DNA from 3 places in the Delftia sp. genome. Region 2 is predicted to be linked to each of the others. Evidence: riboswitches for the same ligand, from Rfam matches in the RefSeq annotation. Region 2 holds a riboswitch; each other region holds the start of a gene.

Evidence for each region. Region 2 has a riboswitch for cobalamin ahead of AC5I49_RS12495 (TonB-dependent receptor). Riboswitches for the same ligand answer to the same signal wherever they lie in the genome.
Region 1: linked by a shared signal. The riboswitch ahead of AC5I49_RS04490 (TonB-dependent receptor) and the one ahead of AC5I49_RS12495 (TonB-dependent receptor) in region 2 are both predicted to bind cobalamin.
Region 3: linked by a shared signal. The riboswitch ahead of AC5I49_RS04220 (TonB-dependent receptor domain-containing protein) and the one ahead of AC5I49_RS12495 (TonB-dependent receptor) in region 2 are both predicted to bind cobalamin.

The regions. Positions count from the first base shown of each region.
Region 1 covers NZ_JCABYI010000004.1:584,011-587,402, reverse strand. Annotated here, with positions in the region: gene AC5I49_RS04505 (2OG-Fe(II) oxygenase) at 1-104, shown strand, start outside; gene alkB (DNA oxidative demethylase AlkB) at 132-782, shown strand; gene AC5I49_RS04495 (2OG-Fe(II) oxygenase) at 797-1,471, shown strand; cobalamin riboswitch at 1,484-1,802, shown strand; gene AC5I49_RS04490 (TonB-dependent receptor) at 1,924-3,392, shown strand, end outside.
Region 2 covers NZ_JCABYI010000021.1:19,459-22,850, forward strand. Annotated here, with positions in the region: gene AC5I49_RS12480 (helix-turn-helix transcriptional regulator) at 1-196, opposite strand, end outside; gene AC5I49_RS12485 (YbaK/prolyl-tRNA synthetase associated domain-containing protein) at 278-769, shown strand; gene AC5I49_RS12490 (CHAD domain-containing protein) at 827-1,708, shown strand; cobalamin riboswitch at 1,763-2,046, shown strand; gene AC5I49_RS12495 (TonB-dependent receptor) at 2,176-3,392, shown strand, end outside.
Region 3 covers NZ_JCABYI010000004.1:522,788-526,179, forward strand. Annotated here, with positions in the region: gene AC5I49_RS04220 (TonB-dependent receptor domain-containing protein) at 1-1,350, opposite strand, end outside; cobalamin riboswitch at 1,421-1,646, opposite strand; gene AC5I49_RS04225 (hypothetical protein) at 1,743-2,132, shown strand; gene AC5I49_RS04230 (helix-turn-helix transcriptional regulator) at 2,158-2,349, shown strand; gene AC5I49_RS04235 (sulfite exporter TauE/SafE family protein) at 2,359-3,165, opposite strand; gene AC5I49_RS04240 (AraC family transcriptional regulator) at 3,294-3,392, shown strand, end outside.

The sequences.
Region 1 (3,392 bases), on a different contig from region 2:
GGCGGCGCTCAGGCTACCGCCGCGCGGCCATGCGCCATGGCGTCAGCCGCGTCCGAAGCGGCCATCGCCATACCGTGGGGCTGATCTTTCATGACGCACTCTGATATGACGCACTTTGATGGACGGCCGGTATGAGCACGCTGGATCTTTTTGCCGATGAACCTCCCATGGGCATCGAACCCATTGGTCCCCAGTCCGTGGTGCTGCGCGGCCATGCCCTGCCCCATGCGGCGCCACTGCTGGCTGCGGTGGACGGCGTCATGGCCCAGGCGCCGCTGCGCCATCTGGTCACGCCGGGCGGCTTCACCATGTCGGTGGCCATGACCAACTGCGGCACGCTGGGCTGGACCAGCGACAGGCGCGGCTACCGCTACAGCGCCATCGACCCGGTCAGCGGCCAGCCCTGGCCCGCCATGCCGGCCGTGTTTGCGCAGCTGGCGGGCGAAGCGGCCGCCGCTGCGGGCTTCGAGGGCTTCGCGCCCGACGCCTGCCTGATCAACCAGTACCTGCCCGGCAGCCGCCTGTCCCTGCACCAGGACCGCGACGAGCGTGACCTTGTCGCGCCCATCGTCTCGGTGTCACTGGGCATGCCGGCCACATTTCTGTTTGGAGGGCTTGCGCGCGCGGACAGGACGGCCAGGGTGTTGTTGCAGCATGGCGACGTGGTGGTCTGGGGCGGCGTGGATCGGCTGCGCCACCACGGCGTGTTGCCGCTCAAGGACCAGCCTCACCCGCTGCTGGGCGGGCGGCGCATCAATCTCACTTTTCGCAAGGCGGGTTGAATGGAGGGGTCGAAATGGATGGGCTGAACAGCAGTGATCGCTTCGCCGGCCTGGACTGGGGCCGCATTGCCACCCAGCTCGATGCAGAGGGCCATTGCCTGCTGCCACGGCTGCTGAATGCGGATGAAAGCCGCTCCCTGGCCGGCGAGGCGGCCATGCGCAATGGCCTGCCGCCCTCCCTCGACACATGGCGCCCGGTACTGTACCGGCACCTGCTTGCCATTGCCAATCGCTGGCGTGCCCAAATGGACATGCAGCCTGCCCTGCCCGCCTCGTTCGAGGCCTTCGGGAAGCTGGGCCGCCAGCGCGGCCAGATGCATCCGCAGTCGCACCTGCTGCATGTGGCGCAGGCGGGCCATGCGCCGCTGCGCTCATACAGCGAAGGTGCAGCGGTGTTCCCGCTGCAGCTGGTGCTGCTGCTGTCCCGGCCGGGCCAGGACTTCGAGGGCGGCGAGTTCGTGATGACCGAGCAGCGCCCGCGCATGCAATCGCGCCCCATGGTGCTGCCGCTGGGCCTGGGGGATGCGGCCATCATCGCCACGGGGCCGCGCCCGGTGCCCGGTGCGGCAGGCTTTTACCGCGTGCACCTGCGCCATGCCATCAGCCGCGTTCACCGGGGCGGGCGCCTGGGGCTGGAACTGCTGCTGCACGACGCGCCGCAGGCTACCGACGCGGGCCGCTGGCTATAATGCCGCGCCTGCAAAGGCATCCGTGCAACAGGTGTCCACATGCCAGCCATGGGGATGAAACGGGAACAAGGTGACTGCCAGCAAATGCTTTTTGCGCTGCCGGCACAGGCCTTGGCTGCCCCCGCAACGGTAAACAAGTCAAGGCGCTCCATGCCTGTCCCGCCAGACTCCGCAACCCTGCGGAGGGGCGATGACAGGCTGTCACTGGTCCATGGCGTGGTCTGCAACATGCAGCTTTTCGCGGGTGGATTGGGAAGACGGGGCGCTGGGCGCAAGGCATGTCCTTGCGCCGCTTGTGAGCCCGGAGACCGGCCTGCTGCGTTTCGCGCCCGCTGAGCGGGCGCTTTCTTGACTGTCTGCGGGGTGCGGATGGCAATGTCCTGCACCCTATCCTTGCACGCTGGCTGGAGAGGCGGCAGTGCCTTGCTTTCGCATCAGGCGGTCGAAGACCGATGTTCGAAATGCATTCCTCCCTTTCCTGCGTTCCCAGCACCCGTGCTGCCGATTCCCTTTGCCTTCGGCTGAGCCCGCTGGCCCTGGCCTGCGCCTTCCTGTCCGCTCCTGTGCAGGCACAGACTGTCCTGCCCGAAGTGCAGGTCACCGGCCAGGCCGAACGCATCGGCCAGCAACTGGCCCAGCCTGCGCGCTCGGCCAGCCATACCGGCGTCTCCAACCAGGAAGTGCCTGCCAGCGTGGATGGTGTTTCTGCCGAGCAGATGCAGGAGCGCGGCGACTACGCCCTGGTGGACGCCGTCACGCGCACCGTGGGCCTGACCTCCAGCAGCACGCCGGGCAACGGCGGCCTGTCCTTCAGCAGCCGTGGTTTTGCGGGCGTGAACTCCGTGGGCGTGGCCGAAGACGGCATGGTGCTGGGCGTGGCCGCCGGCACCACGGCCTATCCCGGGGACAGCTGGGGCTACGAGCGCATCGACGTGCTGCGCGGCCCGGCCTCGCTGATGTATGGCAGCGGCACCATGGGCGCCACCGTCAACGCCATCCGCAAGCAGCCCAGCCGCACCAGCTCGGCCGAGGTGCTGGTGGGCGCGGGCACGGACGACACGCTGCGCCTGGGCCTGGGCGTGACCGGCGCCCTGGGCGCCTATGCCAGCTACCGCATCGACAGCTACACCGCGCGCAGCGCGGGCGAGCGCGACCTGGACCAGTCGCGCAACGGCAAGTTCATGAGCACGCTGCGCTTGGAGCCCACGAGCGACCTGCAGATCGACCTGATTGCCGACCGCAGCGTGCAAAAGCCCAGCCGCTACTGGGGCACGCCGGGCCTGGACGGCAAGGTGGTGGAGTCCCTGCGCGACCGCAACTACAACGCCGAAGACAGCGTGCTGCGCTATGCCGACGAGCGCCTGCGCGCCAAGGTGCAATGGAAGGCCAATGACTGGCTGACGGTGCGCAACGAGCTGTACCACGTGCAGTCGGACCGCCACTGGCGCAACATCGAGGCCTACGCGCTCAACCCCGCCACCTGGACCGTGGGCCGCTCCGACTACCTCGAAATCCTGCACGACCTGGAGCAGACCGGCAATCGCCTGGGCCTGAACGTGGACCGGGGATCGCACAAGATCGCCATGGGATGGGAGGCCGCACGCATCAACCTGCGGCTGTCCAACAACTCGCCCTACGGCGGCTCGTCCACGGTCTCGGCCTGGGACCCCGTGCATGGCAGCTGGGCCAGCCCCGATGTCACCAAGGCCAAGACCGAAACCGGCGTGACCCAGCATGCGCTGTACCTGGAGGATGCCTGGCGCATCAGCAACCGCTGGCTGGCCATGGCCGGACTGCGCCGCGATGTCTACGACTTTGCCAGCCACTCGCTGGTGGGCGGCACGGATTTCAACAAGACGCTGGCCGCCACCTCCTGGCGCCTGGGCCTGACCTATGAGCTGGCCCGCGACACCCATGTCTA
Region 2 (3,392 bases):
CCAGGCCCAGCTCGGTCGCGCCCTGGCCGACCTCGCGGCCCGAGAGATTGTTGTGGATGGCCAGCACCGCATGGGACGGGTCGAGCAGGTCATGCACCACCACCTCGCAGAACGGGGCAAGGGTCTGGCCCAGGCCTTCGGCGATCTTGGCCACCTGTTCCAGCAGTTGGCGCTGCTCGGGAGTGCGTTGTGTCATATTGGACATTTTGTTTTGAATTGGACAAAATGTCAAAACCCAGGCGACCTGCCTTCTTGTCCGTTTCTTGTGCTCCCTGCCATGTTCGACACCCTTGTTCACCTGCTGCAATCCCAGGACGCGCGCTTTCGCGTGATCGAGCACCCTGCCGAGGGCCGCTCCGACCTCGTCGCCGAAATCCGGGGCACGGCACCCGGCCAGGGCGCCAAGGCCATGCTCTGCAAGAGCCGCGATGCGGCCGGTGCGGGCGATCCCCAGCTGTTCCTGGCCGTGCTGCCCGGCGACCGCAAGCTGGACTTCAAGCGCCTGGCCCAGGCCGTGGGCGTGCGCAAGGCCACGCTGGCCTCGCCCGAGGAGGCCCAGGCCGCCACCGGCTGCGTGATGGGATCGGTGCCGCCGTTCTCCTTCAACCCGCAGGTGCGCCTGGTGGTGGACCCGGCACTGGTGGAGCGCTTTGCCGAGATCGCCTTCAATGCGGGCCGGTTGGACCGCTCCATCGTGCTGGACTCGGCCGACTATGTGCGCATTGCCCGGCCCGCGCTGCACAGCCTGAGCGGGGATGGCGCCGATTGACCCGGGGGCCGGGCGGTGCCCACAATCGCAGCAACGCTCGCACATCCTTTCCTGACCATGACCACCCCTGCCAGGCAGTTCCCCGACCGGCCCGATGCGGCCGGCTTTTTGCGTGCGGCGCTGGCTGCCGCACTGGCCCAGGTGCAGTCGCATATGGATGCTGTGGACGCCGGCAGCAGCGAGGCCGAACGCATCCACCAGCTGCGCGTGGCCCTGCGGCGCCTGCGCACCCTGCTGCGCGAATGCGCAGGGCTGGCGCCCGGCATGCGCGCCGAATGGGATGCCCCGCTGGCCCTGGCCTTTGCGCGCCTGGGCACGCTGCGCGATGCCGGCACCCTGGCCGACGTGGTGTGGCCGCTGCTGCAGGACGCCGATGCGCCCTTGTGCGAATGGACCGTGCCGGATGCCGGGCAGGCCGACGCGGACGCGGCCGCTGCGGTGCGCGAGCCGCAGTTCCTGCAAACGCTGGCCGAGATCCATGCGCTGGCGCAGGCGCCTGCAGGCAAGCGGCAGCCCGGCCTGGTCAGCCTGTCCGCCGCAGGCACGCGCAAGTACCTGGCACGGCGGCTGGCGCGCCTGCACCGCCAGGTGCTGCGCGACGGCCGGCACTTCGACGGCCTGCCGCTGGCGCAGCAGCACCGCGTGCGCAAGCGGCTCAAGCGTCTGCGCTACCTGGCGGACTTTGCGCGGGAATTCGCGCCCGGAATGTGGCCCGGCAAAAAGGGCCGGCGCTTTGCCGAGGCGCTGGTGCCCGCCCAGGACGCGCTGGGCCTGCACAACGACATGGCCGTGGCGGCCGCGCTTTTTCGTGACCAGGCCGGCACGGATCCGCGCGCCTGGTTTGCCGCCGGCTACCTGCAGGCCCGCCTGGCCACCAGCGCGCGCAGCAGCCGCCGCGCGCTGCGTGCGCTGGCCCGCGTGCCGGGCTTCTGGGCCTAGACCGCATCAGCGATAATCCGCCGCTGGCGCACCGCCGCAGCCCCTGGGCCGTGGCGGTGCGCTGTTGCTGAAGGTGCCCCATGCCGCTTGCCGGCCAGGGGTTCAACGGGAAGCAGGTGCGCGATGCCATCGAGGTGGCCGCTCGCAATGCCTGCGCTGCCCCCGCAACGGTCAGCGGAATACAACTCCCCACGCTGGCGCGCCACCCACCGGTTGCGCGCCGCAAGCCACTGTGTCTGGACGGACATGGGAAGGCGGGGATGCCTGCTGCAGCGCGCCCGCGATGCGCGCCGCAGCGTTCCGCAAGCCCGGATACCGGCCTTCTGCATTGCTTTCGGACGCCGCGGGAGTGCGCCTGTCCGGTCCGGCCCCAGCCTGCGCTGGCGTGGCCGGCTCCGGCGTGCGCGCCGTGCGGCGTGGTTCAGACGATAGGCCCCACGGGTGACTGGGGCAGTTGGATTCAACGCATGCGCTTCGCTTCTTTGGCCGCCGATTGTTCCGGCCCCTTTCCCCTTCCTCCCTTCCTGCGCCCGGCCACCGCTGCGGCCGTGCTGGCCTGCTGCGCCGCGGCGGCCGGCGCCGCACAGGAACCGGCGGCCGGCAAAGCCGGCGCATCCGCCGACAATGCGCTGGACGCCGTCTTCGTGACCGCCACGGCGCGGCCCGAGGCGCGCAGCCGCATCGCGGGCACCACGCAGACCATCGACCGCGAGGCCATAGAGCGCTCCAGCGCGCGCTCGGTCACCGACCTGCTGGCCGAGAACGCCGTGGGCTTTCTCAGCGAATGGACGGCGGCCCAGACCTCGATGAACCTGCGCGGCGCCTCCACCGACGGCCAGGGGCGCGACTTCCGCAGCCAGGTGCTGGTGCTGGTCAACGGCCGGCGCGCGGGCACGGCCAACCTGTCCAAGCTCAGCCCCTCGGATGTGGAGCGCATCGAGATCGTGCGCGGCCCGTCCTCGGTGATCTACGGCAGCCAGGCCATGGGCGGGGTGGTCAACATCATCATGAAGACGGGAGCGACGGCGCCCGGCACGCGCGCCCAGGTCCAGGCCGGCTCGTGGGACCTGTGGCGCACCGATGCGCAGACGGCCGGCGCCAATGACCGCTTCGACTGGTACTTCGGCGTGAGCGCAGGCGGGCGCGGCGACTACGAGTCGGGCGACGGCGGCACGCGCATGGAGAACACGGGCTGGAAGCGGCGCGGCGCCAGCGGCGCCCTGGGCTGGCAGCTGCACGAGCTGCACCGCGTGGAGCTGCAGCTGCGCACGGACGGCATCTACAACGCGGGCTTTCGCGGATCGGGCGCCAACATCTACAGCCGAGACAACCGCAGCAACCGCTCGCTGGACCTGACCTACGAAGGCGCACTGCCCGGCCAGCGCCTGAGCTGGACGACCCACCTCTACAGCCTGGTCGATACCGATGAGTTCAACTGGGCATCGCCCGTGATCCGCTCGGGCAACAGCGCCGTGCCCGGCACGGCGCGCGACTACAACCACCGCCAGCTGGACGCCACGGGCCTGCGCTTTCAGCCGCGCCTGCGTGTCAGCCAGACCAATGACCTGCTGATGGGCTTTGACTGGGAGCGCAGCAAGCTGCGCTCCGACCGCCTGCGCGTGGCCATGCCGGGCGGCCCGGCGGGCCAGGTTGCGCCCTACGACAACAACCAGACCGAGCAGGT
Region 3 (3,392 bases), on a different contig from region 2:
CTGGCCCGTGAAGCGTTCGTACAGCGTGGGCGTGCGGAAGGCCGTGCCGGCCGATGCCACCCAGCGCCAGCGCTCGTCGATCTGCAGGCCGTAGCCCAGGCCGCCCGTGGTCTTGTTCTGCTGGTCGTGTACCTGGTCGTGGCGCACGTTGGCGTCGAACTGGTGGCGGCCCTCGGTCAGGCGCCAGCCGGCCGACAGGGAGTTCTGCACGCGCCGGCTGTCGGTGTTCTGCGTCCAGGCGTATTGGGTGTCCAGCTTGTCCTCGCGGCGCTCCAGGTCGATGTTGAAACGGTGCTGGCCCAGCGTGAACAGGTTCTGCAGCAGGTAGTTGGTGGAGCTGCCGTCGGCGCGTTCGGGCGACTGGGTGTGGCGGTCGCTTTGGCTGTCGGTATGGGAGATCTGGACCACGCTTTTGTACATGGCGTTCCAGCCGGCCTGCCAGCGCAGGCTGCCGGTGGTGTTCTTGACCACGTCGTAGTCGTCGAACGGCGGCGGGCTCTGGTCGTAGTGGGTGCGCAGGCGGCTGTGCAGCAGGCTGGCGTCGATCTGGTGGATGCCCGTTTTGTAGCCCGCGTTCAGGCCCAGCGAGGTGTTGCTGTAGCCATCCTTGTCCGGGTTGGGCGAGAAGGTGTTGCCGGGGTAGACGTCAAAGCCGTCGCTGCGCTCGTCGGCCAGGTTCAGGCCATAGGTGAAGCCGTTGGCTCCGCCCTGAAATCCCGTGGCCAGCTTGCTGGTGCCCTGGTTGCCTATGCCGGCCTCGGCATAGGCGCGGGTCTGGCCGTCCGCCCGCTTGGTGAAGATCTGGATCACGCCGCCCATGGCGTCTGAGCCATAGATGGCTGCGGCCGGGCCGCGCAGCACTTCGATGCGCTCGATCTGCGCCAGCGGCAGGGTGGACCAGACCGCGCCACCCTGCAGCTCCTGCGAGCTGTAGCGCACGCCGTCGATGAACACGGCAGTGTGCTGGTTGCTGGTGCCGCGCAGGTGGACCGAGGTGACCTGGCCCGGCCCGCCATTGCGGTTGATCTGCACGCCCGGCACCTGCACCAGCAGGTCGGCCACGCCGGTGGCGCCGCTGCGGGCAATGGTCTCGGCGTCGATCACGGTCATGTCGGCCGTGACGGTGCGCAGGGACTGCTCGCTGCGCGAGGCGGTGACGACCACGGTATCGAGCTGGGAGGCCTGTGCGCGCTGCGCCTGTTGTGCCTGTTGTGCCTGTTGTACCTGTGCTTGGGCCTGGCAGGCCAGCAGCGAGGCCGCAGCCAGGGCAGACAACGTGCGCAGTACGGGGAACGCCGAGGGCGAGCGAAGGGCGGCGCCAGGGGCGCGCGCGAGGGCGAGGGTGTGCATGGATGCGAGCCAGTTGCGCGCCAGCGACCCCGCCGGCACGGAAACCACAAAGACCGGCTGCGCTGCATGCGCGGCCGGCCGCCTGTTGGCCGGTATCCAGACTGGTGACGCACTCGCCAAGGCCTTCCCGGGCTGTACGCCCAGTGGCACGGGTTTGGCGGGGGCCGGTGCCATGCACGCGGCGTTTCACTCACTGTTGCGGGGGCAGTACATGCGGGCGGCTTTATCTGGCCGCCCCATGTTTCCCGTTTAACCGCAGCCCCTGGGGCTGCTGGCACCAACGGCGGCGATTGTACGGCGGGGCGTTCAGTGCCGATGTAAAGCTTGCTTGACATGCCCGCGGGTGGCATCGCACAATGTCAAGCATCCTTTACACATTGCGAGAAACTTCCATGAATCAAACAACGGTCACCAACCGCCGCTACCAGAAGGAGCTGGGATTTGCGCTGCTGCTCTACATGGCGCTGTTGGTGGGGGCGCTTTTGCTCAGCGCCGACATGCAGGCCGGGGCCCCGCGCACGGCCGTGCTGCTCAGCCCCATGCTGGCGTTTGCGCTGGCCGTGCGGGCCATCGTGCGCCTGGTGCGGGATACCGACGAGTTCCTGCGCAAGTCCATGCTGGAGCAGCTGGCGATTGCGGCGGCGGGCACGGCCGGCATCACCTTCACCTACGGATTCCTGGAAATGGCAGGTTTTCCCAAGCTCAGCATGTTCATGGTGTGGCCCTTGATGGGTGCGCTCTGGGTGGCGGCTTCGGTGGCCCACTGGCTGCGCAGCCGATGAGCCGCGCTGCAGAGGCGGCCCGGCGATGAAAAACACCATCCGTGAACTGCGCGCCGAGCGCGGCTGGAGCCAGGCTGCGCTGGCTGACCTGCTGGGCGTGTCGCGCCAGACCGTCAATGCCATAGAGACGGGCCGCTACGACCCCAGCCTGCCGCTGGCCTTTGCCATCGCCCGGGTGTTCGAGACCCGGATCGAGGCGATCTTCCAGGAGGGTTGAGCGCAGCGCTCAGGCCACGATCATGACCAGCAGCACCAGGCCCAACAGGGCCAGGTAGGCCTTGGCATGCAGGGCATCGGGAATGCGGCCGATCAGCGGGGCCGCCAGCCTGATGCCTGTCCACGATCCGGCCGTCAGCAGCGCAAAGGCCTGCAGGTCCACATAGCCCACATGCCAGGGGCCCAGCCCCGCGCTATGGGATGCCAGCATGTAGGCAGCGGTGCCCGCCACGGCCATGGGCAGGGACAGCGGGCTGGCCATGGCCGTGGCGGCCGCCATGCTGGCGCCGCGTCGGCGCATCAGCGGCACGGTCATCACGCTGCCGCCCACACCCAGGAAGGCTGCAATCGCGCCAATCGCCAAGCCTGCGATGGCGGCGGGCCTGCGGCCCATGGGCTGCAATTGGGCGGCGGTGCCGTGCACGAAGCCCGGGCGCAGCAGCGCGTCGGCGATGGTCAGGGCCAGGTAGGCGATGAAGGCCCAGCGCACCCATTCCCCGCTGATCCAGGTGGCGGCCGCCGCGCCCGCCACGGCACCGGCCGCGATGAAGCCAGCCAGTGGCCGCACCTGATCCCAGGGCAGGGCGCCCGCGCGGTGCTGGCGCAGCGTGGCCATGGAGGCGCCAAAAATCATCACGCAGGTGGAGGTGGCCACGGCAATGTGCATGGCAGCCTGGCCAACGGCGGAGTCCGCGCCGTGGATGGAGGTCAGCAGCGCATAAAGCAGCGGAACGGCCACGAAGCCGCCGCCAAAGCCGAAGAGCACGGTGGTCACGCCGGCAAGCACACCGAAAGCCAGCAGCAGGAGAGGGAACACAGACAGTCCTTTGGAAAAAACGAGCAAGGACTGAACCTTAGGATGCCGCGGTTTGGCCTGCATTCGCGGATGGGTCAATAATCCTCGAATTCCTGCCAAAGCCTGTTGGCTGTTTTCCGGACATCCCCATGCTCAACATCCCGCTGCATTCCGTGGACGCCGTGGCGCGCGATGTGCTGGCCATCGGCACCGACTACACGCCTGGCACGCTGCTGCCCACGCACAGC